Regions from separate parts of the Hafnia alvei genome, predicted to be linked through region 3. Evidence: predicted binding sites of a transcription regulator. Region 3 holds the regulator's gene; each other region holds the start of a gene.

Evidence for each region. Region 3 encodes PurR, which represses purine synthesis genes. Its sites were predicted from a motif close to CANGCAAACGTTTGCNTG; they were not measured.
Region 1: the regulator PurR is predicted to act here: its motif matches at 3,556-3,573, upstream of galS (HTH-type transcriptional regulator GalS).
Region 2: the regulator PurR is predicted to act here: its motif matches at 2,614-2,631, upstream of AB3Y96_RS00175 (NCS2 family protein).
Region 4: the regulator PurR is predicted to act here: its motif matches at 4,052-4,069, upstream of serA (phosphoglycerate dehydrogenase).

What each region holds. Positions count from the first base shown of each region.
Region 1 is NZ_OZ061315.1:1,499,271-1,506,732, forward strand. Features, by position in the region: gene AB3Y96_RS07155 (YbfB/YjiJ family MFS transporter) at 69-1,229, shown strand; gene folE (GTP cyclohydrolase I FolE) at 1,391-2,053, shown strand; gene yeiB (DUF418 domain-containing protein YeiB) at 2,330-3,478, shown strand; gene galS (HTH-type transcriptional regulator GalS) at 3,736-4,734, shown strand; gene mglB (galactose/glucose ABC transporter substrate-binding protein MglB) at 5,070-6,068, shown strand; gene mglA (galactose/methyl galactoside ABC transporter ATP-binding protein MglA) at 6,181-7,462, shown strand, end outside.
Region 2 is NZ_OZ061315.1:35,066-42,527, forward strand. Features, by position in the region: gene AB3Y96_RS00170 (AsmA family protein) at 1-1,017, opposite strand, end outside; gene AB3Y96_RS00175 (NCS2 family protein) at 1,153-2,562, opposite strand; gene gltS (sodium/glutamate symporter) at 2,852-4,066, shown strand; gene recG (ATP-dependent DNA helicase RecG) at 4,200-6,281, opposite strand; gene trmH (tRNA (guanosine(18)-2'-O)-methyltransferase TrmH) at 6,284-6,976, opposite strand; gene spoT (bifunctional GTP diphosphokinase/guanosine-3',5'-bis pyrophosphate 3'-pyrophosphohydrolase) at 6,981-7,462, opposite strand, start outside.
Region 3 is NZ_OZ061315.1:2,506,312-2,513,773, forward strand. Features, by position in the region: gene AB3Y96_RS12005 (Grx4 family monothiol glutaredoxin) at 1-197, opposite strand, end outside; gene AB3Y96_RS12010 (NlpC/P60 family protein) at 563-1,537, shown strand; gene sodB (superoxide dismutase [Fe]) at 1,889-2,467, shown strand; gene AB3Y96_RS12020 (YnhF family membrane protein) at 2,561-2,650, opposite strand; gene purR (HTH-type transcriptional repressor PurR) at 3,005-4,030, shown strand; gene AB3Y96_RS12030 (ABC transporter permease) at 4,034-5,680, shown strand; gene AB3Y96_RS12035 (ATP-binding cassette domain-containing protein) at 5,677-6,303, shown strand; gene punR (DNA-binding transcriptional activator PunR) at 6,306-7,214, opposite strand; gene punC (purine nucleoside transporter PunC) at 7,355-7,462, shown strand, end outside.
Region 4 is NZ_OZ061315.1:776,597-784,058, forward strand. Features, by position in the region: gene mscS (small-conductance mechanosensitive channel MscS) at 1-271, shown strand, start outside; gene argO (arginine exporter ArgO) at 474-1,091, shown strand; gene AB3Y96_RS03750 (oxidative stress defense protein) at 1,237-1,956, shown strand; gene AB3Y96_RS03755 (LysR family transcriptional regulator ArgP) at 2,032-2,925, opposite strand; gene rpiA (ribose-5-phosphate isomerase RpiA) at 3,133-3,792, shown strand; gene serA (phosphoglycerate dehydrogenase) at 4,172-5,410, shown strand; gene AB3Y96_RS03770 (5-formyltetrahydrofolate cyclo-ligase) at 5,489-6,121, opposite strand; RNA gene ssrS (6S RNA) at 6,153-6,335, opposite strand; gene zapA (cell division protein ZapA) at 6,440-6,769, opposite strand; gene AB3Y96_RS03785 (YecA family protein) at 7,103-7,462, shown strand, end outside.

The sequences.
Region 1 (7,462 bases), 1.0 Mb from region 3:
AGGCAATATAGCAACAAATTATTTAACAATTACCTATCATCAAGCGTGATAGGGATGGAGATCCTGCAATGGCAGTGCGTATCGCATTAAGCGGTTTTTTAGCCTTGGTCGTGGCAATGGGAATCGGGCGGTTTGCTTTCACGCCCCAAGTTCCATTGATGATTGCGGAGCATCAGTTTTCACTGACAGGGGCGGGCCTAGTGGCTGCGCTTAACTATCTGGGCTATTTGGCCGGTGCTTTTGATGCCATGCGTGCGAGCAGACAGGTTGAACGGCGGCTACAGCTTGGGCTCTGGGGAGCGGTGTTTTTAACTCTGCTTTCAGCCTGCGTAAGCGGTTTTTGGTGGCATAGCTTAATTCGTTTTATGGTTGGCTGGGCGAGCGGATGGGCAATGGTGTTGGTGGCCGCATGGACGAATGAACGTTTGGCTCATTTCGGAAAACCAAATCTTGCTGCCGCGGTGTTTGCCGGCCCCGGCGCCGGTATTTTTATCAGTGGAATGCTATCGGTCGGAATTAGCGCGCTCAATCTCGATGCGGCTCAGGCGTGGCTGGTTTATGGTGTGTTAGCGCTGGTGCTCATCGGTTTTATCGCCCGTTTCTTACCAAGAGCAGGGGAGCTGCATCGCCCTGACGTGCCTGCTCAGCCTTTAGTATTAACGCCAGCACTTAAACGACTTGTGTGGAGCTACAGTCTGGCTGGATTCGGCTATATTTTACCGGCGACGTTTTTATCACAAATGGCTCATGCCCGTTTTCCCGATAGCCTATTTGCCCAGTTTGTTTGGCCAGTATTTGGCTTTGCCGCCGTGGTGGGGATTGGTTTGGGGATTTTGACGCGTCGCTGGCTGCTGACTCAGCAACGCTTAGCGATCGTACTGTGGATCCAAGCATTAGGCATTTTGTTCACGGAAACGATCCCTGGAGTCAGTGGGTTGGTATTAGGAGCATTACTGACCGGCGGCGGATTCTTATGCGTAGTTCAACTTTCGCTGCAATATGGCCGTGAGTTGGCTCCTTCGCACATTCGTTATATGGCAGGGTTGCTGACCACCGGTTACGCCGTTGGCCAATTAGTGGGCCCTATGCTTTCGGCTATTTCAACGGCGCTAACGCATCGTTTAGAGCCTGCGCTGTATATTGCTGCAATAGGTTTACTCGTTGCGGGGGGCTTGGTTTTTCGCACCCAGCCCGTGCGCAGACCACAAACAGAGCGCACTGATGGATAACCGCACACTTTATATGCATTAAACAAATGACGGTTTTTCATGTATAGCTGAAAGAGTATCACTGGATAAAGCGTTCGCACTCCACTAAAGTGATGACAAAATTCTGATGTGATCACCATCAAATTGTGCTCAGAATTAAGATTACCTGCAGGAGAGAATTGATGTCATCGCTAAGTAAAGAAGCAGTTTTGGTTCATACGGCGCTAGAAGCTCGCGGCCTAGAAACTCCCCTGCGAGGGGAAGTGTTAGATCGTGAAACACGTAAACAGCGCATCAAAGAGCACATGACGGAAATCATGCAGTTGCTCAATCTTGATTTGTCTGACGATAGCTTGGCGGAAACGCCACACCGTATTGCCAAAATGTACGTTGATGAGATTTTCTCTGGCTTAGACTACGCGAATTTTCCCAAGATAACCGTCATTGAAAATAAGATGAAGGTTGATGAGATGGTCACGGTGCGGGATATCACGTTAACCAGCACCTGTGAGCACCATTTTGTGACCATCGATGGCAAAGCGACGGTGGCCTATATTCCTAAAGAGTGCGTTATTGGCCTGTCGAAGATTAATCGCATCGTGCAATTCTTTGCGCAGCGCCCGCAGGTACAAGAGCGTTTGACGCAGCAAATTTTGGTGGCGTTACAAACTCTGTTGGGAACCAATAACGTTGCGGTATCTATTGATGCCACCCATTATTGTGTGAAAGCACGCGGTGTGCGTGACGCCACCAGTGCCACAACCACAACCTCGCTCGGTGGGCTGTTTAAATCGAGCCAGAATACCCGTCAGGAGTTTTTGCGCGCGGTACGCCATCACGGCTAATTGAGTGGGAATAATCGGGTGATTGACTCGAAGTGATACAGCGCCGGCCATGTGCCGGCGTTTTTGTCTATACCCGTCATACTTCAAGCTGCTTACGCGTTGGCTGCACCCGCTCACCACAGCCACTTACTGGAGTAAGCTTCTGGGAATTTGCAGGTTTGCCGCCTTCAAGCAACTTGAATTATTTTGGGTATCGTTAAAGTACTGTCTATAGGGATCGCCGTTATGCTGCAGCGTTTGCAAAACTCTCAACCCGAAGCGGTAACAAAACCCACCATGCTGAAAACACGCATTGGTACGCTGGATTTTGTACGCGGGCTGGCGATTCTTTGTATTCTTTTAATGAATATCACCGGCTTTGGTTTACCTAAAGCGGCCTATCTTAACCCTGCTTATAACGGCCTCCCCGATGGTGCAGATACGCTGACGTGGGGTCTGTTACATATCTTCGTGCAAGGCAAATTTTTAGCCATGTTTGCGCTGCTGTTTGGGGCAGGGCTTCAGCTATTGTTGCCCAAAGGCAAACACTGGCTGCGTGCGCGTTTATCTTGGCTGGTTTTATTCGGACTAATTCATGCCATTTTCTTTTGGGATGGCGACATTTTATTGGCCTATGGCCTGATTGGGTTAATCAGTTGGCGAATGATCCGCGATGCGACTTCAACCCTTCAGCTACTGCGCACCGGCCTTGTGCTGTATGTCATTGGATTAGGGCTGTTACTGTTGCTGGGGCTGATTGCAGGGCCTGAGCCGAGCGCATTTTGGCTGCCGGGATATGCCGCCATTCAGTACGAAGGCATTTGGAAAATACACGGTGGTTGGGAAGCATGGCGTAATCGCAGCGATTTGCTCAGCGCAAATCTGATGGCACTGGCGGTGCAATATGGTTGGCAGCTCGCGGGGCTGATGCTGGCCGGTGCGGCATTAATGCGCAGCGGCTGGCTAAGCGGCAGTTTCAGCCAGCGACATTATCGGCGAACCGCACTTTGGTCGCTGGTAGTGGGGTTAGGCATTCAGGTACCGACAACCTTAGCGCAGTGGCAAAATGGTTGGGAATATCACGTTAGCGGCTATCTGCTTCAGGTGCCTGCTGAACTGTCTGTCCCGCTAATGATGATCGGTTATGTTTCGCTGATTTATGCCTTCTTGCCACAAATCTCACGGCTAAAACTTGCCTTCGCGCTGCGGCAGGTTGGACGCATGGCGTTGACGAATTATTTGTTGCAAACGCTGCTGTGCACCACGCTGTTCTATCAATTTGCTATGTTTAATCACTGGTCAAGAGCGGCATTGCTTTGGGTTGTTCCGGCGGTATGGCTGGTCAATATTGTTTTCTCGGTGCTTTGGCTGCGTCACTTTAAGCAGGGGCCTGTTGAGTGGCTTTGGCGTAAACTAACGGCGCTTGGCGCTCAAACCAGAGATTAAGCCAAAACGGTTCAAGTGAATTTTGACGCTAAAAATAGGGATAGAAAGCGTGAGTTAAGCTAAAGGTTAATGAAATGTATGAAAACGTTTTCTTTCCTGTGACATATTTCACGCAGCAATGATGAAAAACTGGGTAGCATAGCGCGGTCATATCACGTACGTGCTTTCGACTCAGGGATCACTATGAATACCATTCGCTGTCCTGCACTATTCCGTGTTTATTTTTATGCTTTTCTTTGCCACCGTGAGCGTCGCGCATGATCACTATTCGTGATGTTGCACGGCTGGCCGGCGTTTCCGTAGCTACCGTATCCCGTGTTTTGAACAATACGGCGATCACCACGCCTGAAACGAAAGCGGTGGTACAGAGCGCCGTGGCCGAGCTCGGCTACCGCCCGAACGCCAACGCGCAGGCGCTAGCCACGCAAAGCAGCGATATGTTGGGTGTGGTGGTGATGGATGTTTCCGACCCTTTCTTTGGCGCTTTAGTTAAAGGCGTTGATGAAGTTGCCCAGCGAGAACGCAAAAACTTGCTGATTGCTAACAGCTATCACGATGCAGACAAAGAGCGAAAAGCGATAGAAATGTTGATTCGCCAGCGCTGCAATGCATTGATTGTGCATGCAAAAATGCTATCAGACGATGAGCTAGTGGCGTTTATGCATCAGGTGCCGGGTATGGTGTTGATCAACCGTATCGTGCCTGGCTATGAACACCGCTGTGTGGGCCTGAATAACTTGGCGGGCGGACAAATGGCGACGCAATTGTTGCTGGATAAAGGTCACCGGCGGATTGGATTTTTAGGCTCGAACCATCCGATTGAAGATCAAATGATGCGGCAGAAAGGATACGAAACCGCCATGCAACTCGCGGATATCGAAATTGGTAAAGCGTGGTACGCCTATGCTTCGCCCGATCTGCAAGGCGGGGAGGCCGCGATGGTGGAACTCCTTGGTCGCAATCAGCAGCTGAGTGCTGTTTTTGCCTATAACGATGCTATGGCCGCCGGCGCCTTAGCCGTGTTAAAAGAAAATGGTATTTCTATCCCTGAACAATTCTCTATCGTGGGTTTCGACGATATCCCTATTGCACGCTATACCAGCCCTAAACTGACCACGGTCCGTTATCCTATTGTTTCTATGGCTATTTTAGCCTCTGAGCTGGCGCTTAAGTCCGTTCATCAGACGCCTCTCTCTGCCAACGGTCATTGTTTTATGCCTACCTTGGTGCAGCGCTGGAGCGTGGGTTCTCGATAATTGTGGCGTAGCTCACTTTGTCAGCAGATTGGCCCATGTAACCGTTTTCAATCTGTGAGTTCATTCACAGATTATTAACATAATCGTGTCTATTCTTGTGGCGTTTTCGCTATCACAAATATCAGCCATACGTGTAAATCGCCCTGATACTCTAGGTTTTTCGGGCGTCAAACCTAGAGTGGCTGGGATATTCTAAATGTAAACGATATGTGTATTTTAAACGGTTCACGTTGGTATTTGCTTTCTTGCCGCAGCGATAGTGGAAACGATAAACAAGGGCGTCTGAAAAATCGGACATCCATGCTGAAATACCCTACATCCAATCGGAGCTTCACATGAATAAGAAGACGTTTACCTTAGCAACTTTGGCGGCCAGCATGATGTTTGGCGTCGCGGCACAGGCGGCAACCACCAATATTGGGGTCACCATCTATAAGTACGACGACAACTTTATGTCCGTGGTACGTAAGGCATTAGAAAACGATGCTAAGGCAGATCCAAGCGTCAAATTGCTGATGAATGACTCACAAAACGATCAGTCCAAACAAAACGATCAGGTTGATGTATTGATGGCGCGTGGCGTGAAAGGGCTGGCGATTAACCTCGTCGATCCTGCGGCTGCGCCAACGATTATTGATAAAGCGAAGGCAAACGATGTTCCGGTCGTGTTCTTCAACAAAGAACCCTCTCGTAAGGCGCTGGATAGCTATGACAAAGCGTATTACGTAGGTACCGACTCCAAAGAGTCCGGCATTATTCAGGGCCAACTGATTGGTAAGCATTGGAAAGCCAATCCTAATTGGGACCTGAACAAAGACGGCGTGATTCAGTTCGTATTGCTGAAAGGCGAACCGGGCCACCCAGATGCCGAAGCTCGTACCACTTATGTAGTGAAAAGTCTCAACGATCAAGGTATTAAAACTCAGCAATTGCAGTTAGATACGGCAATGTGGGATACCGCACAGGCCAAAGATAAGATGGATGCATGGTTGTCTGGCCCAAATGCGAACAAGATTGAAGTGGTTATCGCTAATAACGATGCCATGGCGATGGGCGCCGTTGAAGCACTGAAAGCACACAACAAAACCTCGATTCCCGTATTTGGTGTCGATGCGTTGCCAGAAGCGCTGGCATTAGTTAAATCAGGCGCAATGGCCGGTACGGTATTGAACGATGCCAATAACCAAGCTAAAGCAACCTTCGATTTGACCAAAAATCTAGCCGAAGGCAAGCCAGCGGGTGAAGGCACCAACTGGAAAATTGAAAATAAAATTGTTCGCGTTCCGTATGTCGGCGTCGATCAGGACAATCTGTCTCAGTTTATTAAAAAATAAGCTTCACCTAAGCCTATATAACAATAACTTTTAAGTTTTAAGCCCGATATTGATTGATGGTTCAACCAGAGGTTATCGGGCTTATTCTTTATGTCATTTTCAGGTGGATGTTATGCCAGATAACTCTTTGATGGGTAACTCGTTGACAGATAGCTCTTTGGCAAAAGATCAGATTTCTAATCAAGAGAACGCATCGATAAAACATGATGATGACGCGTTTTTATTGGAAATGGATAATATCAATAAGTCATTTCCTGGCGTCAAAGCGCTGGATAATGTCAATCTGCGTGTGCGGCCACACTCTATCCATGCATTGATGGGGGAGAATGGTGCTGGGAAATCCACGCTATTAAAATGTTTGTTTGGTATTTATCAAAAAGATTCAGGACGTATTCTTTTTCAGGGAAAAGAGATTAATTTCAAGAGCGCGAAAGAAGCATTGGAGCACGGCGTTTCGATGGTTCATCAAGAACTAAACTTAGTTCTGCAGCGTAGCGTAATGGATAATATGTGGCTTGGTCGTTATCCGATGAAAGGGATTTTTGTCGATCAAGATAAAATGTATCAAGATACTAAAGCGATATTCGATGAGCTCGATATTGATATCGATCCGCGTGAAAAAGTCGCTGGATTGTCGGTATCCCAAATGCAGATGATCGAAATTGCTAAGGCATTTTCATATAACGCCAAAATTGTCATCATGGATGAACCCACCTCATCTTTAACAGAAAAAGAAGTTAATCATCTTTTTACTATTATCCGTAAATTAAAAGATCGTGGATGCGGCATTGTTTATATCTCCCATAAAATGGAAGAGATATTTAAGCTCTGCGATGAAATCACGATCCTGCGTGATGGGCAGTGGATTGCGACCCAAACGTTAGATGGCATGAGTATGGACCAGATCATTTCAATGATGGTGGGACGTTCGCTAACCCAGCGTTTTCCCGATCGGGTTAATACGCCGGGTAAGGTCATCTTGGAAGTCCGTGAGCTGACGTCGCTGCGCCAGCCTTCAATCCGTGATGTTTCATTCGATTTGCATGAAGGCGAGATCTTAGGTATCGCGGGGCTGGTGGGTGCGAAGCGAACGGATATTGTGGAGACCTTATTCGGCATTCGTGAAAAGGTAAAAGGTACGATTCGCTTGCATGGTAAAGCGATTAACAACCATAGCGCGAATGAAGCGATAAACCATGGCTTTGCCTTAGTCACTGAAGAGCGCCGCTCTACCGGTATTTATGCTTATCTCGATATTGGTTTTAACTCGCTGATTTCGAATATTCGTAAGTATAAAAATAAAGTGGGCTTGCTGGATAATCGGCGGATGAAAAGCGATACCCAGTGGGTTATTGATGCTATGCGGGTAAAAACACCAGGGCATCATACATCGA
Region 2 (7,462 bases), 2.5 Mb from region 3:
TGCTCGAAGCAAACCGCCTTCCCAGCGAGTACTTAACTGTTTTATTGCCACTCCCGCATTGGAAAGATCGGCGCTAAAGATAGGCTCAACAAAGTGCACATTGCCCACGATGATATCGTTAGCATTAAAGGCGATAGACCCTTTATCACTTTGCCAGCTGCCATTGCTCCACGTTACACCGTTCAATTCTCCGTCTAAATCACTGAGCGCCCAGCCTGCACCTTCCAGCTTGGCATCGGTAATACTCATTTTCCCCAGCGTGATTGCTGGAAGTTGCTTCAGCGGCGCAAAGAAAGCATCGATAGATTGGCTGGTCTGCCAGTGGAGATTGCTTAGGCGTAAGTTATTGATTACCCAACTCCCATCGGCATTGCGTACACCGTCGGCAGTGGCTTGTCCTTGGGCAAATTCAGCGCCCGCGTTGCTTATTGTGAGCTGCCCCTGCTTATCGTTACCTTGGATCAGTACGTTCTGTGCAGGAATATCATTTAGCGTTAACTTGCCAGCGCTGAACTGAAATTGATTGTTTTTGCCAAAAATTTGCCCTGAGACAGGCTGCCACGGCGAAACATAACCGTTGACCTGAGAAGCGCTTACTTTTTGTTGGGGCTCATCTTGTTGCACCTGCATATTGAGCATGCGCAGGCTTTGGGCCTGAATTGGCAGTGCAGTTTGAGCCGTGGCTGAAAGCGTTAGCGATCCATTTTCGAGCGTGACGCTATCGAAATCTTTCGGTTCGGTTAGCTGGCGTACGCTGAGCGATAAACTGATTTTTTCAGCGCGTAGAAAAGGAGGCTGACCAGCGTTAGCGAGCGTGACATCGTGCAAAGTCATTTCTGCGGGGTCGCGAATGTCGTGGTGTATTTTCCCAAGCGACAATCGATATTGAGTATTTTCGTTCACCCACGTGCTGATGTGACGGGCACCCCATGTGGTCTGTGCAATCACATAAGCCACAATACCCAGCGCGATGATTATCGCGAGCAGGATTAAAAGTAGTTTTCCAATAAATTTCACGGCATTAGTCCTTCAGGCCAAAGGTACTTTAGTTTATGCCGTATTAAGTAAGATGGCTCAAGGGATGAAATGTAAACACCAATAAAAAAGGCCGAATGCAGAAACATCCGACCTTTTTTAGCCATTTATGCGGTATTAATCTTCGTGTGGGAAAACCAGATTTAAGACTATGGCAGTAATACCGCCAGCCGCAATGCCTGAGGACAGCAGGGTTTTCATCCAATCCGGCGCGAATTGTAAAATCAACGGCTGCTGAGAAACCCCTAAACCAACGGCTAAAGAGAGCGCCATAATCATAATGGCGCGGCGGTTTAATGGCTCACGCGAGACGATACGAACGCCAGATGCCGCGATAGTGCCGAACATCACGATGGTTGCGCCTCCCAGTACGGGCTCTGGGATATGCTGCACAAAACCTGCCACCGCAGGGAACAGGCCTAAAACAATCAGCATGAGGGCGACCACAAAACCCACGTAGCGGCTTGCGACACCGGTTAACTGGATAACGCCGTTATTCTGGCCAAAGCAGGAATTAGGGAAGGTATTAAACACCGCCGACAGCATCGAATTAAGCCCGTTGGCGAGAACGCCGCCTTTAAGTCGCTTCATGTAGAGCGGGCCAGAAACTGGCTGCTCGGATACGTCTGAGGTTGCCGTAATATCGCCGATAGTCTCTAAAGACGTCACCATAAAGACCAGCATCAGCGGGATCAGCAGGTTCCAATCAATGCCCAGACCATAATAGAGCGGAGTTGGCACCATCAGCAGAGAGGTGGTTTTTTCCATATTGCTGGTGTCTGGCAGCATACCCATCGCCCACGCCAGCGCGTAGCCAACGGCCATGGCGATAACCAATGAAGATACACGCAGATAAGGATTGCGCTGACGGTTAAGCAAAATGATCACCACCAGAACGGAACCTGCCAGCATCAAATTGCTCGGAGCACCGAAGGTGTGGTCGTTCATAGCGCTGTAACCGCCGCCAATAGAAACCAAACCGACCTGAATCAGCGATAAACCGATAATCATTACCACCACACCGGATACCAATGGCGTAATAATTCGGCGTGCTAGGTGCAAGAAACGCGAGAGGATAATCTCGGTGCAGGAAGCTAGCATCAGCGTTCCAAACAGCGTTGCCATCATAGTCGGAATATCGGCTCCGCCGTTTTTCAACGCCATCCCACCCATAATCAGAGGGCTAACAAAGTTAAAGCTCGTTCCCTGAATAGACAACAAACCCGAACCAACAGGGCCCCAGGTTTTGATTTGCAAGATAGACGCCAGTCCAGAAGCGAATAGCGACATGCTGATAATGTGTTGCGTGTCCTGCGCCGGAAGACCTAACGCCTGACAAATCAGTAGCGCGGGCGTAATAACCGCCACAAACATGGCGAGCAAATGTTGGCAGGCAGCGAAAAGGGTTTGCGGGAGAGGTGGACGGTCTTCGAGACGATATATCAGCTCACTTTTGGCCGGCGCGGTAGCGCTAGGCTTCGCGGTTGAAGAGTGAACTTGGTCGAACTCAGTGGATGGCGTGGTCATAATCCATATTCCAGAAGCAACAATGCACGCATTTTAATGATAGCCGTCACAAAAGCAATCGGTTGCGCACAAATTTACCTAAAAAGGATGAGACTTTTGGATCGCATTATTTGCTAAAGAAACTTGCTCAAGGGTTACGTTTTGCTTTCTAATTAAGCGTTTGTCCCCTTCATTCTTGAAGCGCTCTGCACCAATGCTGCTCCAATTATATTGGGGATGTCGTATTTGAATAACGGTGAGAAAACTATAATTATTTGAAATAAATACAATTATTACATGGAGTAATAAAATGATTCATCTGGACGTTTACGGTACGCTAGTCGCGGCGACCTTGGTGCTTCTTCTCGGGCGCCAAATGGTACAAAAAATCCCTTTCCTAACGAAATACACTATTCCTGAACCTGTTGCTGGCGGTTTGCTGGTGGCATTGGGTTTTCTGTTGCTTAAGCAAACCACGGGTTTTGAGGTCGGTTTTGACATGTCACTCAAAGATCCGTTGATGCTCGCTTTCTTTGCCACTATCGGTCTTAACGCAAACTTAGCCAGCCTGAAAAAAGGTGGTAAGGCGTTGAGCATTTTTGTTTTTGTGGTTGTGGGATTACTGCTGGTACAAAACGCCATTGGTATTGGCATGGCGAAAATGCTGGGCCTTGATCCCCTGATGGGGCTATTAGCGGGCTCGATTACGTTGTCCGGTGGACACGGTACGGGCGCTGCGTGGAGTAAGGTTTTCAGCGAACGCTACGGGTTTGAGAATGCGACTGAAGTTGCCATGGCATGTGCCACCTTTGGCTTGGTGCTCGGTGGGTTGATTGGTGGGCCTGTTGCTCGCTATTTAGTCGAACATTCATCAACGCCTAACGGAACGCCGGACGATACGGAAGTCCCAACCGCGTTTGAAAAACCCTATAGCGGCCGCATGATCACGTCGCTGGTGTTAATTGAAACACTGGCTTTGATTGCGATCTGTCTAACCGTGGGGCATGTGATTGCTGATTTCCTCCGTGGAACGACGTTCGAGCTGCCAACGTTTGTCTGCGTATTGTTTGTCGGGGTTGTGTTAAGTAATACGATGCATGCGGTTGGTTTCTATCGTGTGTTTGAGCGTGCGGTATCGGTGCTCGGGAACGTGAGTTTATCGCTGTTCTTGGCCATGGCATTGATGAGCCTGAAACTGTGGGAACTTGCCTCGCTGGCGCTACCGATGCTGGCCATTTTGCTGGTTCAAACGCTGGTGATGGCACTGTACGCTATTTTTGTTACCTACCGAATTATGGGCAAAAACTACGATGCAGCGGTGCTAGCCGCAGGCCATTGTGGTTTTGGCTTAGGCGCAACGCCAACGGCGATCGCCAATATGCAGGCTATTACCGATCGTTTCGGTCCGTCGCATTTGGCTTTCCTCGTAGTACCTATGGTTGGCGCGTTCTTTATTGATATCGTTAATGCGATTGTGATCAAGCTATACCTGATGCTGCCGGTATTTCCTGCGGTGATGGGGTAGTTTTCGGTTATTGCGATCTGACCCCAACCCAACCCCAACCCAACCCTCCCCTTCGCAGGGGAGGGAGCAGTTTGGTGATCTCGATCAGCGCCTTCCCCTGAGTAAGGGGAGGCTGGGAGGGCTTTACACGAGATTATGCGTTGGTATATCGGCTGCGTTCAGGCAGCCAGCGCTCGATAAGTGCCTGCGCATGTTCTGGGTAGTTTTGGTGAATATGGCGTGCAATGCGCTGAACTTCAGGAATAAGCGCTTGATCGCGGAGCAAGTCAGCTACCTTAAACTCTGCACTACCGGTCTGTTTGGTCCCTAATAGCTCACCGGGGCCACGAATTTCTAAGTCTCGTTGAGCAATCACAAAGCCATCATTGCTATCACGTAATACCTGTAGACGTTTCTGCGCGGTTTGGCTCAGCGGCGTTTTATAAAGCAGAACACAGTGTGATGCTACGGCACCGCGCCCGACGCGGCCACGCAGCTGATGTAACTGTGCCAAACCCAATCGCTCAGGGTTTTCAATGATCATCAGGCTGGCGTTAGGCACGTCAACGCCAACTTCGATTACGGTCGTGGCGACCAGCAACTGAGTTTCACCCGCCTTAAATGCCCGCATCACTTCCTGTTTTTCTGCCGCTTTCATGCGCCCATGAACTAACGCGACTTTAATTTCAGGCAGGAGCAGCTTGAGCTCTTCTGCGGTAGCCTCTGCTGCCTGAGCCTCCAGCATCTCTGATTCTTCAATCAGCGTGCAGACCCAATAAGCCTGTCGGCCCTCTTTTAAACAGGCATTTTTAACGCGCTCAATGACGTCGGTGCGGCGTGAATCTGGAATGGCAACGGTGGTCACCGGCGTTCTGCCTGGCGGCAGCTCATCAATAACTGACGTATCGAGATCGGCGTAGGCGGTCATCGCCAGCGTGCGCGGGATAGGGGTCGCAGTCATGATTAACTGATGAGGATGAAAACCTTGCTCTTCGCCTTTTTCCCATAGGGCAAGACGCTGATGCACGCCAAATCGATGTTGTTCATCAATGATGACCAGCGCTAATCCAGAGAATTGCACCTGATCTTGGAAAATGGCGTGCGTGCCCACGATCATATCGACTTCGCCACTGGCAATAGCTTCCATCTGTGTCTGACGCGCTTTGCCCTTCTGTTTGCCAGCCAGCCAGCCCACTTTCAATCCTAGCGGCTCAAACCACTGACGAAAGTTATTGGCATGCTGCTCGGCAAGTAGTTCGGTGGGTGCCATTAAGGCAACTTGTTTGCCATGCGCGATAGTTCGCAGTGCGGCAAGTGCGGCAACCAAGGTTTTACCCGATCCTACGTCCCCTTGAACCAAACGCATCATGGGGACAGGCTTCGCCATATCGGCTTCAATATCAGCGACTACGCGCTCTTGCGCACCCGTTGGTTTAAAGGGCAAAGAGGCCAGCATCTGGTTTTTGAGACGGTCATCCACAGAAAGCGGCAGCGCTTTATGGCTTTGCGCTCCGGCTCGTACTGCAAGCATGCTGAGGTTATGAGCCAGCAGTTCTTCTAAAATTAAACGACGCTGCGCGGGATGTTTACCATGCTCTAGATCGGCAAGCTGCATATTTGGCGGTGGACGATGCAGCATACGCAATGCATCTGGCAGACTCATTAACCCTTGGCGCAGTTCATCGGGCAATAGTTCTGCGATGGGCACCGTGTCGAGCAAGGCCAATGCTTGGTCGGTCAGCTTACGCAATGTTGCCTGACGAATACCTTCGGTGGTGGGATAAACCGGCGTAAGGGCTTCTTGCAGCTCAACGTTCTCGGTTTCACCCTGAATTTTATATTCAGGATGGATAATTTCTGCACCTAAGTTACCGCGTTTGATTTCACCGTAGGCTAAAACATGCTTACCGGCAGACAGGCTATTTTTCATCGCAGCGTTAAAGTTGAAGAAGCGCATCGTCAGCATACCGGTGCCATCGCTTATCTGGCTGGTCATCATGCGGCGGCGGCCAAAGCTAATATCGGTGCGCAGCACTTCGCCTTCTACGGTCGCAAAAATGCCGGGTAGAAGATCGTTGATAGCGTACAGACGGGTGCGATCTTCATAGCGCAAAGGCAGGTGCAGCAGCAGATCTTGGATATTCTCCAGACCTATTTTGGCGAGTTTACCTGCTTGGCTGGCGCCAACGCCGGCTAAAGAAGTTAATGCGATAGCATCCAGCAAGCGGCCTTTCATCGTTAGCCTTTAGTTGACTGCATGGCATCCCACCATGCTTGAGGGGCATCGATTTGCCCTTCGTTATCGATACGTGGGCGCGGCAGTTTCTTGCGTTTGGCGACGTTGGCCAACACGGGATATCCACCTTCCCACAGTAAACGCTGTTGGTCTTCTTCGCTCAGCGGGCTGTGTTCGCGTTGATACATGCCTGCATTTTGGCGCTGGCGTTGGGCTTCATACAATATAAGCGCCGAAGCCACTGAAACATTGAGTGACTGAACCATGCCGATCATGGGAATGATAATGTCTTGATCGGCCAAGGCGAGTGCTTCAGCCGTGATCCCGTGTTTCTCTTGCCCCATCAAAATGCAGGTCGGGCGCGTGTAGTCTATTTCACGGAAATCAACGGCGGTGCTGGAGAGATTCGTAGCCAGAATTTGCATGCCTTCAGACTTTAACGTCGAGACAGCGGAGGAGATATCTGGATGCGTTTTTACGGATACCCAGCTGTTGCTGCCTGCTGCGGTAGATACCATGGTACGCATGCTTTTTCCTGGCCATACGGCATGGACCTGATGCACGCCCACGGCGTCAGCCGTGCGGATAACGGCTGAAACGTTATGCGGTTTGTGTACTTGCTCCATACAGACGGTAAGATCCGGCTGTCGGGTGGCAAGCATCTGACAAATCCGCGCATAGCGTTGAGGAGTCATAGAGTTAGTTTCGGTTGCGGTTAACTTTAATCACATCCGGCATGATACGAATTTTACGCATGATATTCGCCAGATGGACGCGATCGCGGGTGGTCAGGCGGATGAAGGCGCTGTATACCCGGCCATCTTTCTCTTCGGTATTCATGCTCTGAATATTTGATGCGGTGGCATTGATTGCAGCCGTCAGATTCGCCAGCGCGCCCTGATGGTTAAACATATCCACTTTGATTTCAGCAATGAATTCCTGCTCAATGTCTTTATCCCACTCCACGGCCATAAACTTCTCTGGCTCTTTTTGATAGCCACGAATATTGCGGCAAGACTCGTGATGAATGACCAGACCTTTACCTGGGCTCACGTGCGCAATAATCGGGTCACCTGGAATTGGACGGCAACATTTGGCAAAGGTGAGTAGCACGCCGTCAGCGCCTTTGATCGGCAGTTTACGGCCTGAACTTGAGCTGCTTTGTTGCGGCTCGCCTAGCA
Region 3 (7,462 bases):
TATTTTGGCAGTTCAGCACGAATATCCGGATTTTGCAGAATATCAACATAGGCAAAACGTTCGCCACAGGCCGACAATGCCTGAACGGCTTGCGCAGAGAAGCCACAGCTTGGCAATTTTGGTGAGCCTTTCATGTACAAAATAATCGGGTTTTCAGCCAGTTGACGCTGAATTTTTTCAATGGTGGTCATTGTCATTTTAGTTTACTTCCTCTAGCCAGTGTTATGCCTATGGCATGCAAGTGCATATCGAATTATTGTACTGGATTGTACCGAGTGTCGCTCTGAGAAAAAAACGCCATCTTTTATGTGGCTATTATCTGAATTTCAACATCCCGTCACAGCGTAAGCTCAGTTTAATCTAAAAACGTGCTATGCTATATCCGTTTTGTACACGATCAGAATTACCGCGTTTTTTGAACAAAACAGTATCTGATTCAATCACCGTAACATTTGGTCACAAAGAGAATATAAATAGCAGAAATGAATGCTGTTTTGTTGCGGCGGTTTATTTAATACTGTTTGCCATGTTTTTTGCTTGGGACAAAGTCTGGAACCTATCGATGCGTCTATATATCGCGCTCTTTGTTCTGCTGTTTACACAGCTATTTGCTAATGCAGCGAATGCCTCTCCGGGGCATAAAGTCGTTGCCGATCAGCGAAAGTCGCATGCGACAAGTAGCGAAACTGCCGATCGTAAAAAACGAAAGCCGGCCACCAGCAAAAAAGAAAAAACTGCGGCACCTACAACAACGGCAAAAAATAAAAAATCGGTAGAGCAAAAAAGCAAGGCGACTAAAAAAACAGCAGACGTTCAGCCTACCGCTCTCGCCACCAAGTTCGCCAAAAATAGAGCCGTTGCGCGCAATAAAGCCAATAGCAAAAAAATAGATAAAGCAGTATTAGCCTCTATTTCTAAACCGAAGGCAAAATCCAGCGTCAAGAAAAGCGACACTCATTCCACGGCTAGGCTAGCTCGCGTTAGTAATAAAAAAACCTATGGTCGCCAGCGCGGTGAATTGAATAGCCATGGCAGAAACAGCAAAGGCGAATTAGCCAAGCTGAATCAAAACAATATTGAAATCGTTGATGGTAAACCGATCCGTTTGAGCCCTCAGCATAAAAAACGCTACCAGCATGCCAAGCAGACGGCCATGAATAAGCTGATGAATCAGGTAGGCAAACCGTATCGCTGGGGTGGAGCTTCACCAAGCACGGGCTTCGACTGCAGCGGTTTAGTCTATTACGCCTATCAGGATTTACTGAGCATCAAGATCCCGCGTACCGCCAATGAAATGTATCATCTGCGCGATGCGGCTCCGGTGAAAAAAACAGAGCTACAAAAAGGCGACTTGGTCTTCTTCCGTATTAATAATCGTGGCGCCGCCGATCATGTAGGTGTTTATATGGGCGAAGGTAAATTTATACAGTCACCTCGCACCGGCGAACAAATTCGGATCAGCTATTTAGATAATGATTATTGGCAAGGACACTACGTTGGCGCCCGCCGCGTAATGACGCCAAAAACGATTCGTTAATAGCAGAAGGTCATTGTTAAACAGATTTATGGTAGGGATTAATCGTATTTTGTGATAATCCCTATCATTTAGATTTACCCTGTCTTTGTATTATCCCCTTCCCCTCATTTTCGTACCGTCGCCGTTTTGAACGAATGGTGTACAAATCATCAATTGATAACCAAAAACAAAAATTTTGCCTGTTATTAGATTCAAAACTTGCTAAAATCGATCCCCATAACAAGAGCACAACAAGATCGTTTCAATTTTAAAAACCCGCTCACTGACATTAACGTTGGTGTGATGCATGAAACATAAAACACTTCCGTGTAACTGTTTCATTGCAAAATAGAGCAATAATAGGAGAGAGCAATGTCTTTTGAATTACCTGCATTACCATACGAAAAAAACGCACTCGAACCGCACATCTCCGCAGAAACCTTGGAATACCATTACGGTAAGCATCACAACACCTACGTGGTTAACCTGAACAATCTGGTTAAAGGCACTGAATTTGAAGGTAAATCACTGGAAGAGATCATCAAGACCTCTACCGGCGGGATCTTCAACAACGCCGCTCAGGTTTGGAACCACACCTTCTACTGGCATTGCCTGTCACCAAAAGGTGGCAACGCACCAACTGGCGCAGTAGCCGAAGCCATTAACAAAGCATTTGGTTCATTCGACGCTTTCAAAGAAGAACTGACTAAATCCGCGATCGGCAACTTCGGTTCTGGTTGGACTTGGCTGGTTAAAAAAGCCGATGGTTCTTTGGCAATTGTGAACACCTCAAACGCAGCAACACCACTGACCAGCGGTGATAAGCCTCTGCTGACCGTGGACGTTTGGGAGCACGCCTACTACATCGACTATCGCAATGCGCGTCCTAAATATCTGGAGAACTTCTGGGCTCTGGTAAACTGGGAATTCGTGGCGAAAAATCTGGCATAAGTTTGCTAAGTTACGCACATGAAAAAGGCGGTCAATTGACCGCCTTTTGTTTTAGCCATGTTAATAGCTATCGATAGAAAACTTAGCGATAAATCAATGTAGCGCGGCAACAAAACTAAAGATAACAATCACAGCCAGCGCCGCGACCGTTGTCATTAGAGAATATTTCAGGTCGGTTTCCATTTCTTCTTCTCCCGCATTTCGTTATCAGATCAATTTTGATTATACATAAACACTTGCAGAAAGTGTGTGAAATCATTTTCACATACCTTAAATGGGATCGCACGCAGTAAAACTTTCGATTATTCTTTCTGTTAACCCACAATTTTGACTTCCCCTTTTGCATTTTATAGGCCAAAATTTACGGTTTACTGCTACGTATCAGCTTTCATAACGTAAAAGAATAGGCTGGCGCTTGATAAATCCGCATATTCCTCTCTTTGATGCGATTGTAATCAGTATATTTTGATGTACGTAAGCAAACGATTAACGCAATAGCTATGTCATTGTGACATTAGCTTAGGAGTCATCTGTTTCATGGCAACGATTAAAGATGTGGCAAAACGCGCGGGCGTTTCAACCACGACAGTGTCTCACGTTATTAATAAGACGCGTTTTGTCGCAGAAGAGACCAAGACCGCGGTTTGGGAAGCCATTAAAGAATTGCACTACTCCCCCAGCGCCGTCGCCCGTAGCCTGAAAGTGAACCACACTAAATCGATCGGTTTGCTGGCAACCTCCAGCGAAGCGCCCTATTTTGCTGAGGTGATTGAGGCCGTTGAAAACGCCTGTTACAGCCAAGGCTATACGCTTATTTTATGTAACTCTCACAATAACCCTGAAAAGCAAAAAGCTTATTTGGCAATGCTGGCGCAAAAGCGCGTCGATGGGCTGTTAGTGATGTGCTCTGAATATCCAGAAAACCTGCTGCAAACCCTTGAGGACTACCGCAATATTCCAATGGTAGTGATGGACTGGGGCACACAGCGCAGTGATTTTACCGACGCCATTCAAGATAATGCGTTCGAAGGTGGCTATTTAGCCGGTCGCTATTTAATTGAACGCGGTCACCGCGATATTGGGGCGATTACCGGTCAGCTTTCCCGTAACACCGGCGGAGGTCGTCTGCGCGGCTTCTTGAAAGCCCTGCAGGAAGCCAATATTTCCGCACGCGATGAGTGGATGGTAGAAGGCGACTTCGAGCCAGAATCCGGTTACAAAGCCATGCACCAGATCCTATCGCAAAAAAATCGCCCAACGGCGGTCTTCGTGGGCGGAGATATCATGGCGATGGGCGCAATCTGCGCCGCCGATGAGATGGGCTTACGTGTACCGCAGGATATATCGGTGATCGGTTATGATAACGTGCGCAACGCTCGCTACTTCTCACCAGCGTTGACCACCATCCACCAGCCGAAAGAGCGTTTGGGCTCTATGGCCTTTGATATGCTGCTCGACCGTATCGTGAGCAAACGTGAAGATTCTCAAACGATCGAAGTTCATCCAAAACTCGTGGAGCGTCGCTCCGTTGCCGATGGCCCATATCTGGACTATCGCCGCTAAGTGATGAAGAGCAGCCCTTTTCTTTTAGCGCTGTTCCCCGTTGTGCTGTTCTTTGCCGGAGCGTTGCCAATATTGGCAGCGCTGCTGGCACTGACTCAGCCGCTGTCTGACATTTCCTCTTTCAATAACTTCATCCAGCCGTGGACGCTTTTACTCCAATGGCCAGGTTTGATGCGCTCGGTTGGCCTGAGTTTATGGAGCGCAATCGCCGCTACCTTAATATCACTTTGGTTGGCATTAGCGCTTTGCGGGCAAGTTATACAGCGCGCCAGCGGGGCCGCTCGCGCTGTTTCGAGCGCGATTTTAGCCATGCCGCATATTGCACTGGCGACCGGACTCATACTGCTGTTATCTCCTTCAGGTTGGCTACTCAGGCTTATATCCCCAACATTTACGGGTTTTGTGCGCCCGCCTGATTGGACGATCGTCAATGACCCTTATGCCCTGTCCTTAATTCTTTTACTGGTGATCAAAGAGACACCCTTTTTATTTTTGCTGGCGTTTAACATCGCGGGGCGAATTGATGTGGCCCGTCAAATGCAGGCTGGTAACGCATTGGGTTACCACAGTGAAAAAGTCTGGTGGTTGCTATTAGTGCCGCAAATACTGGTGGCCCTGCGCCTGCCGCTGTTTTGCGTGCTCGCCTTTGGGCTATCCGCCGTGGATATTGCGATTCTATTGGGGCCACAGCAGCCAACCACCTTGGCGTTGTTAGTTTGGCAATGGATAAGCGAACCCTCGATGGGGCACCAGTCTTTGGCCGCCGCTGGCACGCTGTTGCTTATTGCGATGACATTAGCCAGCTTTGGCGCATGGGGATGCGGTGAAAAACTCTGGTTGAAATATTGTCGCAACGCTTATGGGCAAAGGCGCAACACATGGCGTATGCCGCTTGCTCCGCTCTGGACAATTGGCGTGCTGTTAACGCTAGGTGCTTACGCGGTACTCTTCGTTTGGTCTATTGCGTGGCGTTGGCCTTTCTCTTCTTCTTTCCCGCTACAGTGGACCGATGATTATTGGCTTACCAGCATTCATCAGCTCAGTGCGCCGATTATGAATAGCCTGCTCATTGCGGGGATGGCGAACCTGTTAAGCTTGGTGCTGTGCGTTGGTTTTTTGGAGTGGCAATTTTATACGCGTAGCAAAACGAACTTTTGGCTTCTGCTCGCCCCACTGTTGATACCACAAATCAGCCTAATCTTCGGCTTACAGCATATGGCCGCTTGGCTGGATGTTATTGGCCTGCTGCCCAGCGTTGTCTTTGCCCATATGGTGTTTATCGTTCCGTACTATTTTCTTAGCCTCAGCGGCGCGTGGCAGGCTTTCGATTCACGACTGCTCTACACCGCACAATCTCTTGGCAAAGCGCCTTGGACCTGTTTCTGGCGCATCAAGATCCGTTTATTGAGCAAACCACTAACGCTTTCCGTTGCGCTAGGTTTCGCGGTTAGCATGGGATTATATTTACCCACGCTGGGCTTAGGCGCTGGGCGCTTCCCCACATTGGCAACTGAAACCGTTGCCTATGCATCCGGTATCGATCGTCGAATGGCTGCCGTTGCGGCCCTGTGGCAAACGTTCATTCCGCTTTTGGTTTACGGTATCGCGCTATTTCTGCCATTCATATTAACAAGGAATAAAAAACTGTGACGGTTTTAGCGCTCGAGCAATTTCAGCTTTTCCTGCATGGCACACCGCTAACTTCAGCGTTGAATACCCACGTAGAAGGCGGCCAAATACTCACGCTGATGGGGCCAAGCGGCTGCGGGAAATCGAGCTTATTGATGGCCATTTCTGGACACGCTCACGCCCCACTCTCAACGCAGGGAAAAGTGCTGATTGATAATCGCGAGGTGACTGAGCTTCCTGCCTATCAGCGAAAGATAGGGCTGTTATTCCAAGATGATTTGCTGTTTCCCCACCTTAACGTTGAGCAAAACTTGCTCTTCGCATTACCAGATAACACCAGCAGAGAAGAACAGCATCGGCAGGTCGCACTGGCATTGGGGAAAATTGGCATGAACGAATTTTCATCTCGCTATCCTGATGAATTATCTGGCGGCCAGCGCGCCAGAATCAGTTTGTTACGCACCCTGCTTTCTCGCCCTCGCGTGGTGGCTTTGGATGAGCCTTTTTCCAAGCTTGATAAAGCGCTGCGACAACAGTTTCGCCAGTGGGTCTTTAGCGAATTACGTCAGGCGAATATTGCCACCCTGCTAGTGACACACGACGAAGACGATGTTCCGCCACATGGCCAAATCATCATGCTCTAATCCTATTCAGGGCTCAGCCACTCTTGATTCATCGTTTCAGTATCACCTAAATAATCAAGCAACCAGTCAATCGCCGGCGAACGGGTATGATCTTCCCAAGTTACGCAGCAAGCGCTATCAGGAAACGGTTGAGCCAATTCTAAGATCTTCAGCTTACCCGCATGAACCAACGGTTCTGCCATGTGTGCAGGCATCAAGCCAACGCAAAGCCCATTCTCCAGGCAATCGCAGGCCGACTGCCAATCAGGCACCACCAAGCGGCGCTGGTTATCTAATAGCCACGTATCGCGCTTAGGCAGATCTCGAGATGTGTCTTCAATGCATAAAGCAGGAAAGGGACGAATTTTGTCGTCACTTAACTCACCCTCCAGCGTTGCCAGCGGATGATCGGGGCTAACCAGACAATGCCAGCGTAGAAACCCCATATCGCGAAAAGAAAAACGCCCTCCGGCGGGAACCGCGCGCGTCGCTCCTATCGCCACCTCTACGCGTCCGGCGACCAGTGCATCCCATACGCCGTTGAACACTTCTGGGTGGATCATTAATTCCATATCAGGAAAATGGCGGTAAAAATCGACCACCAGTTGGCGACTTCGGCGAGGATTAACGATGCGATCTACTGCAACATTTAGCTGTCCACGCCAGCCATTTGCTACCTGTTGACATTGACGGCGGGTGGAATTCATTTTTTTGATAATAGTTCGAGCTTCATCAACAAAAAATGCGCCTGCCTCGGTGAGCTCAACATCTCGATGACGCCGCTCAAACAGTGATACCGCTAGCCAAGTTTCTAGTTGGCGGACCGTATAACTCACGGCAGACGGCACACGGTGCAGTTCTTGGGCTGCGGCACTAAAACTTCCCGTCCTAGCAACCGCATCAACAACCTCTAATGAGTATTCCGACCACATGTGCGCTACCTCACTTTTCTTGCTTTCAAAAATTTTCATCCATGATAGCAAATATTAGCGTTTCACAAGTAATTAGAGAGATCGCTACACTCCCCGCGTCACACATTCATTCTGCAACAAATATATAACGAGTCAAAATAATGCGAACTTCATCATTTTTCATGTTCTATCTGGCCGGATTGAGCATGCTGGGATATCTGGCCACTGATATGTATCTTCCCGCTTTTGGTGCGATGCAGCAGGATCTT
Region 4 (7,462 bases), 1.7 Mb from region 3:
TCTGGTCAAAAAAGTATTAGGCGATATTGTTGCTGCTGATAAACGTATTATGCAAGACCAAGGTGTGACCATTCGACTGAATGAAATGGCGGCTTCATCGCTGAATTTTGTGGTGAGAGTCTGGACGACGAATGCTAATTACTGGCCGGTCTATTTTGATCTGATGGAAAACTTCAAACGTGGTCTGGATGCCAATAATATTGGAATTCCATTCCCGCAAATGGATGTTCATCTGTATCAAACCGCTGTGCGCAAGGCTGAACAGGAATAATCCTTAGCGAGTGCCCCTTCCATAACCGTCCTTTAGCAAAGGAAGCGTTGGGAGGGGGACCGCGTTATATTTCCCCTCTATTAGCCGCTCTAATCCCCGATAAGAATCATCCATTTCCTCTTCTTAACATCTCGGCGTAATATCGCTGCCATTCCGGCCCATCTTCTCTTTGGGGCGCAGCTATATTTTCGAGGAACTACCCATGCTTTCTGTTTTTTTACAGGGCTTTGCCCTGAGCGCAGCCATGATTTTGCCACTGGGCCCACAAAACACATTTGTTTTAAGCCAGGGGATCCGTCGGCAGTATCATCTGATGATTGCTTGTCTATGCGCGCTCAGCGATATCGTTTTAATCTGCGGCGGTATTTTTGGTGGTAGCGCGCTATTGAGTCAGTCACCCTTGTTGTTGATGCTAGTGACTTGGGGCGGAGTGGCATTTTTGCTGTGGTATGGCTGGGGCGCTTTTCGTGCGGCAATGGCGAAAGAGGGGATTCAAACGGGGGCTGACGTGGCGCAGCAAAGCCGCTGGCGGATTGTTGTGACCATGCTGGCCGTGACATGGCTTAACCCGCATGTCTATTTAGATACGTTCGTCGTCTTAGGCAGCCTAGGTGGACAGCTCTCAGTGGACGCCCGCAGTTGGTTTGCTTTTGGTGCCGTCAGCGCTTCTGCGATTTGGTTCTTTTCATTGGCATTGCTCGCTGCGTGGTTAGCACCGTGGTTAAGTACGCCCAAAGCTCAACGGGTGATTAATCTTCTGGTTGCCTGTGTGATGTGGGTTATTGCCCTGCAGTTGGCAAGAAATGGGCTACATTTGTAAGGTGTAGTTGGCGGTTGATGGATAAAATTCTGGATTGTTCCTAATGCGTTAGCGCTTTTTTTAGTTCAGGATGTTGTCCATCTTTCAGCGCCATATACCGGCAGTTGAAACCACTAAACATCGAGTATGTCTACAAGGAGACACCATGAAGCTAAAAGCCTTAGCGATGGTTGCAGCGATGGGATTAAGCGCGTTACCCGCGCTGTCTCAGGCGGCTGAAATGCCAGAAGGACCACATCTAGTGACCTCTGGAACATCAAGCGTAGACGCAACTCCTGATATTGCGACGCTGACTTTCCAAGTTACCGCTTCTGCAAAAGATGCGGCGAGCGCCAAGACGCAGGTTGATCAGCGTGTAGCTAAATATTTTGATTTTCTGAATACCAACGGTATTGAGAAAAAAGACATCAGTGCGGCTAACTTAAGCACTCAGCCAGAGTACGATTACCTGAAAGACGGCAAAAGCGAGCTGAAAGGCTATCGTGCGGATCGCCGCGTGCAAGTCACTCTGCGCCAGTTGGATAAACTGAATGGTTTGTTGGATGGTGCATTGAAAGCGAATCTCAACGAAATTCGCTCCGTTGAGTTAGGCGTTGCTAAGCCAGAAGCTTATCGCGAACAGGCACGTCAGGAAGCGATCAAAAATGCAGTGAGTCAGGCCCAGTCTCTGGCAAAAGGTTTTGGCGTAGTGCTTGGACCGGTGTACAGCATTCGTTATCACGTATCTAACTACCAGCCAGCCCCAGTAAGCCGTATGTATATGGCGGCTGATGCAATGCAAAAGACCTCTGCTGCGCAGACCTATGAACAGCAAACTATCCAGTTTGACGATCAGGTTGATGTGGTCTTCAGCCTGAATAAATAACGGCTGCTGATAGCGCAAAAAAGCACACCTCGTGGTGTGCTTTTTTTATGGTTTTTTATAGCAACCACGGGTCGCTTAATCTTGGCGCAGTACGTTGTGCCCGTGAGAAAGCAGCGCGTCGGTGACTCGGCGCATCATGCGGCTTTCTGGTGCAAAGCGGTGCCAGTAAAGCATACGGCGCTGAACCATACCGGGAGTTAAGTTTATCAGCGAGCCTTCTTTCAGCTCTTTTTCGATCTGAAGATGCGGGATCATACAGCAGGTGGTTCCCTGCAATGCTAGCTGTACAAAGGCTTCAGAGGAGTTGACGATGTGACACGGTACGCTGCCCGGCGGCAGATCAAAGTTCTGCTGCAGGAACGCCTGATGCATGTCGTCTAAGTGGTCAAAGGCGACGGCTGGAGCTTTCAGCAGGGAAGAACGGTTCACGCCATTTGGGAAGTAACGTGCAGCAAAAGTCGGTGACGCCACAAACAGGTAATCAAGCGCACCAAGGCGGTCGACTAAACAGCTAGGTAGTGGCTGTGGCTGGATACTCACCGCGCCGACCACTTCACCACGACGGAGCCGTTCCTGAGTTCGCGTTTCGTCTTCAACCTGAAGGTTCAAGCGCAGCGGTGAATCCGCCAGCACCGGTTTTAAGGCAGGCAGCAGCCAAGTTGCCAAACTATCGGCGTTGACGGCGAGAGAGAGCAGTAGCGGGCCATCGGTGCTGCTATCGTTGCCTAGCCACTCCTCTTCAAGTAGCTCAACCTGATGCAACAAAGCCAGCAAACGCTGTCCCTGTTCCGTTGGGCGAGGAGGGACGGTACGAACCAGCAGGGGCTGACCGAACAGGTTTTCTAACTGCTTGATTCGCTGTGAAACCGCTGACTGAGTTATACAGAGTTTTTGTGCCGCACGCTCAAAGCCACGTTCGCGTATTACCGCATCCAGTGCTTGCAAAGTCCGGTAGTCCGGGCGTTTCATGTTGTTCTTCGTCCCCTGCTCTTATGATTTTTATATCTTAATAACTGCAATATGCCACATTTTTTCCCCTTCAAGAGGAGAAAATGCACTCTTATCATGGAAAAGGTGATCGCTTAGGGCGAAAAAGCCGCCTTCTGACACGCCATTTACAGGCAGTTACTCTATAATACGCACACGTTTTCGTAGCATAGTCCATAGGATTCGGTAATGACTCAAGATGAACTGAAAAAAGCAGTGGGTTGGGAAGCGCTCAAGTATGTAAAACCAGGCACCATCGTGGGTGTGGGCACGGGCTCAACCGCCGCGCATTTTATTGATGCACTGGGTACCATGAAAGGGCAGATCGAGGGCGCGGTATCAAGCTCTGATGCTTCCACTGAGAAACTGAAAAGTTTGGGTATTACCGTTTTCGATCTTAACGAAGTCGATTCGTTAGATATTTATGTTGATGGTGCGGATGAAATCAACGGCCATATGCAGATGATCAAAGGCGGCGGTGCTGCACTGACTCGCGAGAAGATCGTGGCGGCCGTGGCGAAGAAATTTATTTGTATCGTCGACTCTTCTAAGCAGGTAGATATTCTGGGTAACTTCCCGCTGCCTGTAGAAGTGATTCCGATGGCGCGTTCTTACGTTGCGCGTGAGCTGGTGAAGTTAGGTGGTCAGCCAGAATATCGCCAAGGCGTTCTGACCGATAACGGCAACGTGATTTTAGACGTGCATAATCTGAAAATTATGGATGCGATTGCGTTAGAAAAACAGATTAACGGTATTGCCGGTGTGGTCACCGTTGGCCTGTTCGCGAATCGTGGCGCGGATGTAGCGCTGGTTGGCTCGGCTGACGGCGTGAAAACCATTACGGCTTAAATTATCAGCCATGATGAATCAGCAGCTCCGAAACTTCGGGGCTGTTTTTTTATGCGTACTGCCTTCGGTTTTTTATCTTATTCTTCCCTCTTCGTTAACTTCGTTTTAAACATAGAATTCCATTTATTTATCACACCCCCTAAATTCGGTGACATATGTCACATATTTGCGCTTGACGATACTTTCACGCTGTCACGATTAAAAGCAGTAGCATTTTTCGCCAACTTTTAACGTTTTCAACCCGTTGCTCACCCCCATGTAGGCAATCGGTTGGCTTGCTGGATGCGTAATATTTGTTATGTTGGCTGCATGCCGCAGGAGTTTTGTTTTCCGTTGCGGCCACACTAAGGTTCGAATTAACAGGGGTTAGGGTCGGGTCATGGCAAAAGTATCTTTGGAGAAAGACAGGATTAAGTTCCTTTTAGTTGAAGGGGTTCATCAAAGCACCGTCGACAATCTACGTGCAGCGGGTTACACCAACATCGAATATCATAAAGGTGCGCTGGACTCGGAATCGATGAAGTCATCCATTCGTGATGCACATTTCGTTGGCATTCGTTCCCGAACCCACCTGACCGAAGATATCTTCGCTGCGGCTGAAAAATTGATTGCCGTAGGCTGTTTCTGCATTGGTACCAATCAGGTTGATCTTACCGCTGCGGCAAAACGTGGCATTCCGGTATTTAATGCGCCGTTCTCTAATACACGCTCGGTAGCCGAAATGGTGCTGGGCGAGCTGTTGCTGCTGTTACGCGGCATTCCAACGGCCAATGCCTGTGCACATCGCGGTGAGTGGAATAAACAGGCTGTGGGCTGTTTCGAAGCGCGCGGTAAAAAACTGGGTATTATTGGTTACGGTCATATCGGAACTCAGCTGGGTATTTTGGCTGAAGGGATTGGTATGAACGTCTTCTTCTACGATATCGAGAACAAACTGCCGCTGGGGAATGCGCAGCAGGTACGCCATCTCTCTGATTTGCTCAACATGAGCGATGTCGTGACATTGCATGTGCCCGAAACGCGTTCCACCAAAGATATGATTGGTACTGAAGAGTTGGCGCTCATGAAGCCCGGCGCCATTCTGATCAACGCATCGCGCGGCACCGTGGTGGATATCCCAGCCTTGTGCAACGCGTTATCTTCTAAGCATTTATCTGGCGCGGCCATCGACGTGTTTCCAACGGAGCCAGCCACCAACAGCGATCCGTTTAATTCGCCGCTGTGTGAGTTTGATAACGTCTTGCTGACGCCGCATATCGGCGGTTCCACGCAGGAAGCACAGGAAAATATCGGTGCTGAGGTAGCGGGTAAACTCACAAAATATTCTGATAATGGTTCTTCATTGTCGGCGGTGAATTTCCCTGAGGTTTCCTTGCCGATGCATGAAGAAAATGTCAGCCGTCTGCTGCATATTCATGAAAACCGCCCAGGCGTACTGACGCAGATTAACCAGATTTTTGCGGAAGAGGGCGTAAACATTGCCGCGCAGTATCTGCAAACCAATGCTCAAATCGGCTATGTCGTTATTGATATCGAAACCGAGACTGAACGCGCGGAAGCGGCGTTGCTGCGCATGAAAGAAATTACGGGGACGATTCGTGCCCGTTTGCTGTACTAATCTCTAAGCGAGAGCTTATTAGCATTAATAAAAATGGCAGGCTAATGGCTGCCGTTTTTATTGGAGAGTTTTGTCATCTTACCAGCGGTAGTGAGTGCTGGGCGTGATGATTTCTGGCAGTGGAACGTCCCACTCTTGTACCGGTAACGCATCGACTCTCTGGCAGTCATGCGCCAATCCTATAGGGTACGGCCCGCATTGTTGCGCGTAGGCACTTTCCCAATCCTGCAAAGTACGGTCATAAAATCCGCCGCCCATGCCTAATCTTTGCCCTGTGGCGTCAAATGCAACCAGCGGGGTGAAAATGATATCCAGCCGAGACACAGGCAATACCTTCTGTACGTTAAGGCGTGGTTCTTCAATGCCAAAATGATTCAGAACCATTTCGCTTTCAGGGGCGTAGTGTAAAAACAGTAGGTTACCGCGGCTGAAGGGATGCAGGACCGGAAGATAAACCGATTTTCCCGCCTGCCAAAGACGTTCAATCAGCGGTCTGGTATCCAGCTCACCGTCGAAAGAGAGAAATAGGGAAACGGTGTGTGCATTTTGAACGCGCGGTAGTTGCATCACGCGCATAGCAATATCTTGTGCAGCCTGACGTTGGAAATCAGCACTAAGGTTTTTACGCAATTGGCGAACTGAACGGCGGATATCCGAACGAGATAGACAGGAATTTAAAGTAGAATTGCTGAGAGAGACGTTATTAGACATGACACACCCGTTTAAGGATGTTTGGTGTAAGGGAATCTCCGAGGTGCCGCAGCAGGCTGTAACCCTTGAACCCATGGTTCAAGGTGAACGCAACGACGCAATCTTAAGGCTTCTCGGAGACCGAGCGTGCTCACCGATTACGGATCCGCCGCATTCTTGAGGTATTAAATATCGGCTCAGGGGACTGGCCCGCACACGAACACCTCAGAGAAATTTTGTATCCTTTACTGTTAATTAGCTTATCACATTTTTCTTAAAATGATACGACTTTCTTTAAAAATCGTTAGCTAATCAACATGTTACAACTATAAGTCACACTTATTCGAACTGCGCACCCTGACGATCAGTGATGCGACCTTGTTCCAGCAGAGCTTGTTCGATGGTCTGCTGCAACATGCGAATTCTTTGTTCCATATTGGAAGCATAATCGCGAGTTTTCAAGCGTTCTTGCGCCAGTTCGTGACATACGTTTAATGCCGCGATGAAAACTAGTTGCTCCGTATTGGTGACTCTAGTGCGAACTTTGAGATCTTGCAACCGCTGATTAAGATCCTCTGCAGCCTGATTCAACGCTTCTTGTTGTTCTGGCGGGCAATTAACTCTTAACGAACGACCAAAAATTTGAATATCTACCGGTTGTGCAGACATACCACCTTCCTGCCTAGATTTTGCGCCAGTTTCAAAACCGCGAGGGTCACTAAATCGGGCGCCAACTATATATACCTCGCTATGCAGATACAAGCCTTTTGACTCATGCCCTTCATACTTGAAGATTTATCTGTGTTGGCTGCTCTTGCTTGCCGACTTGATGTAACTCCAACTATTTTGGACATATACCCTTGGTAGCGAAAGCCGCAAATGTGAATGCAACTTCAATGACTTTGGGTATGACAAGCCTTATAGCGTGCCCTTTTCTGGTATAGCGACTGATCTTGATGGTAGCATAACACGAACTTTATCTGCCAACGATGACCAAAACGTATGCCAATTGAGATTACTGTACCCGAATATTCTGTTTTTACTCAGGCTTTGCAGCAGCAAGGCGTTGGATTAACTCCCGCTGAAATGCATGGCTTGATCAGCGGGATACTGTGTGGCGGCAATCATAACGATAATTGGCGCACGATGATCCACGATCTAACCAACGACGGCGAAGCGTTTTCTCAAACGCTCGCACAGCCACTTCAGGTGACTTATCAGCATACCCGTGATGCGTTAGAAGACGATGGTTTTGGCTTCCAACTGCTTTTGCCAGATAGCGACGACGTAACCGTGTTTGATCGTGTCGATGCGCTTTCCGGCTGGGTAAACCATTTCTTGCTGGGGCTAGGAATGATGCAA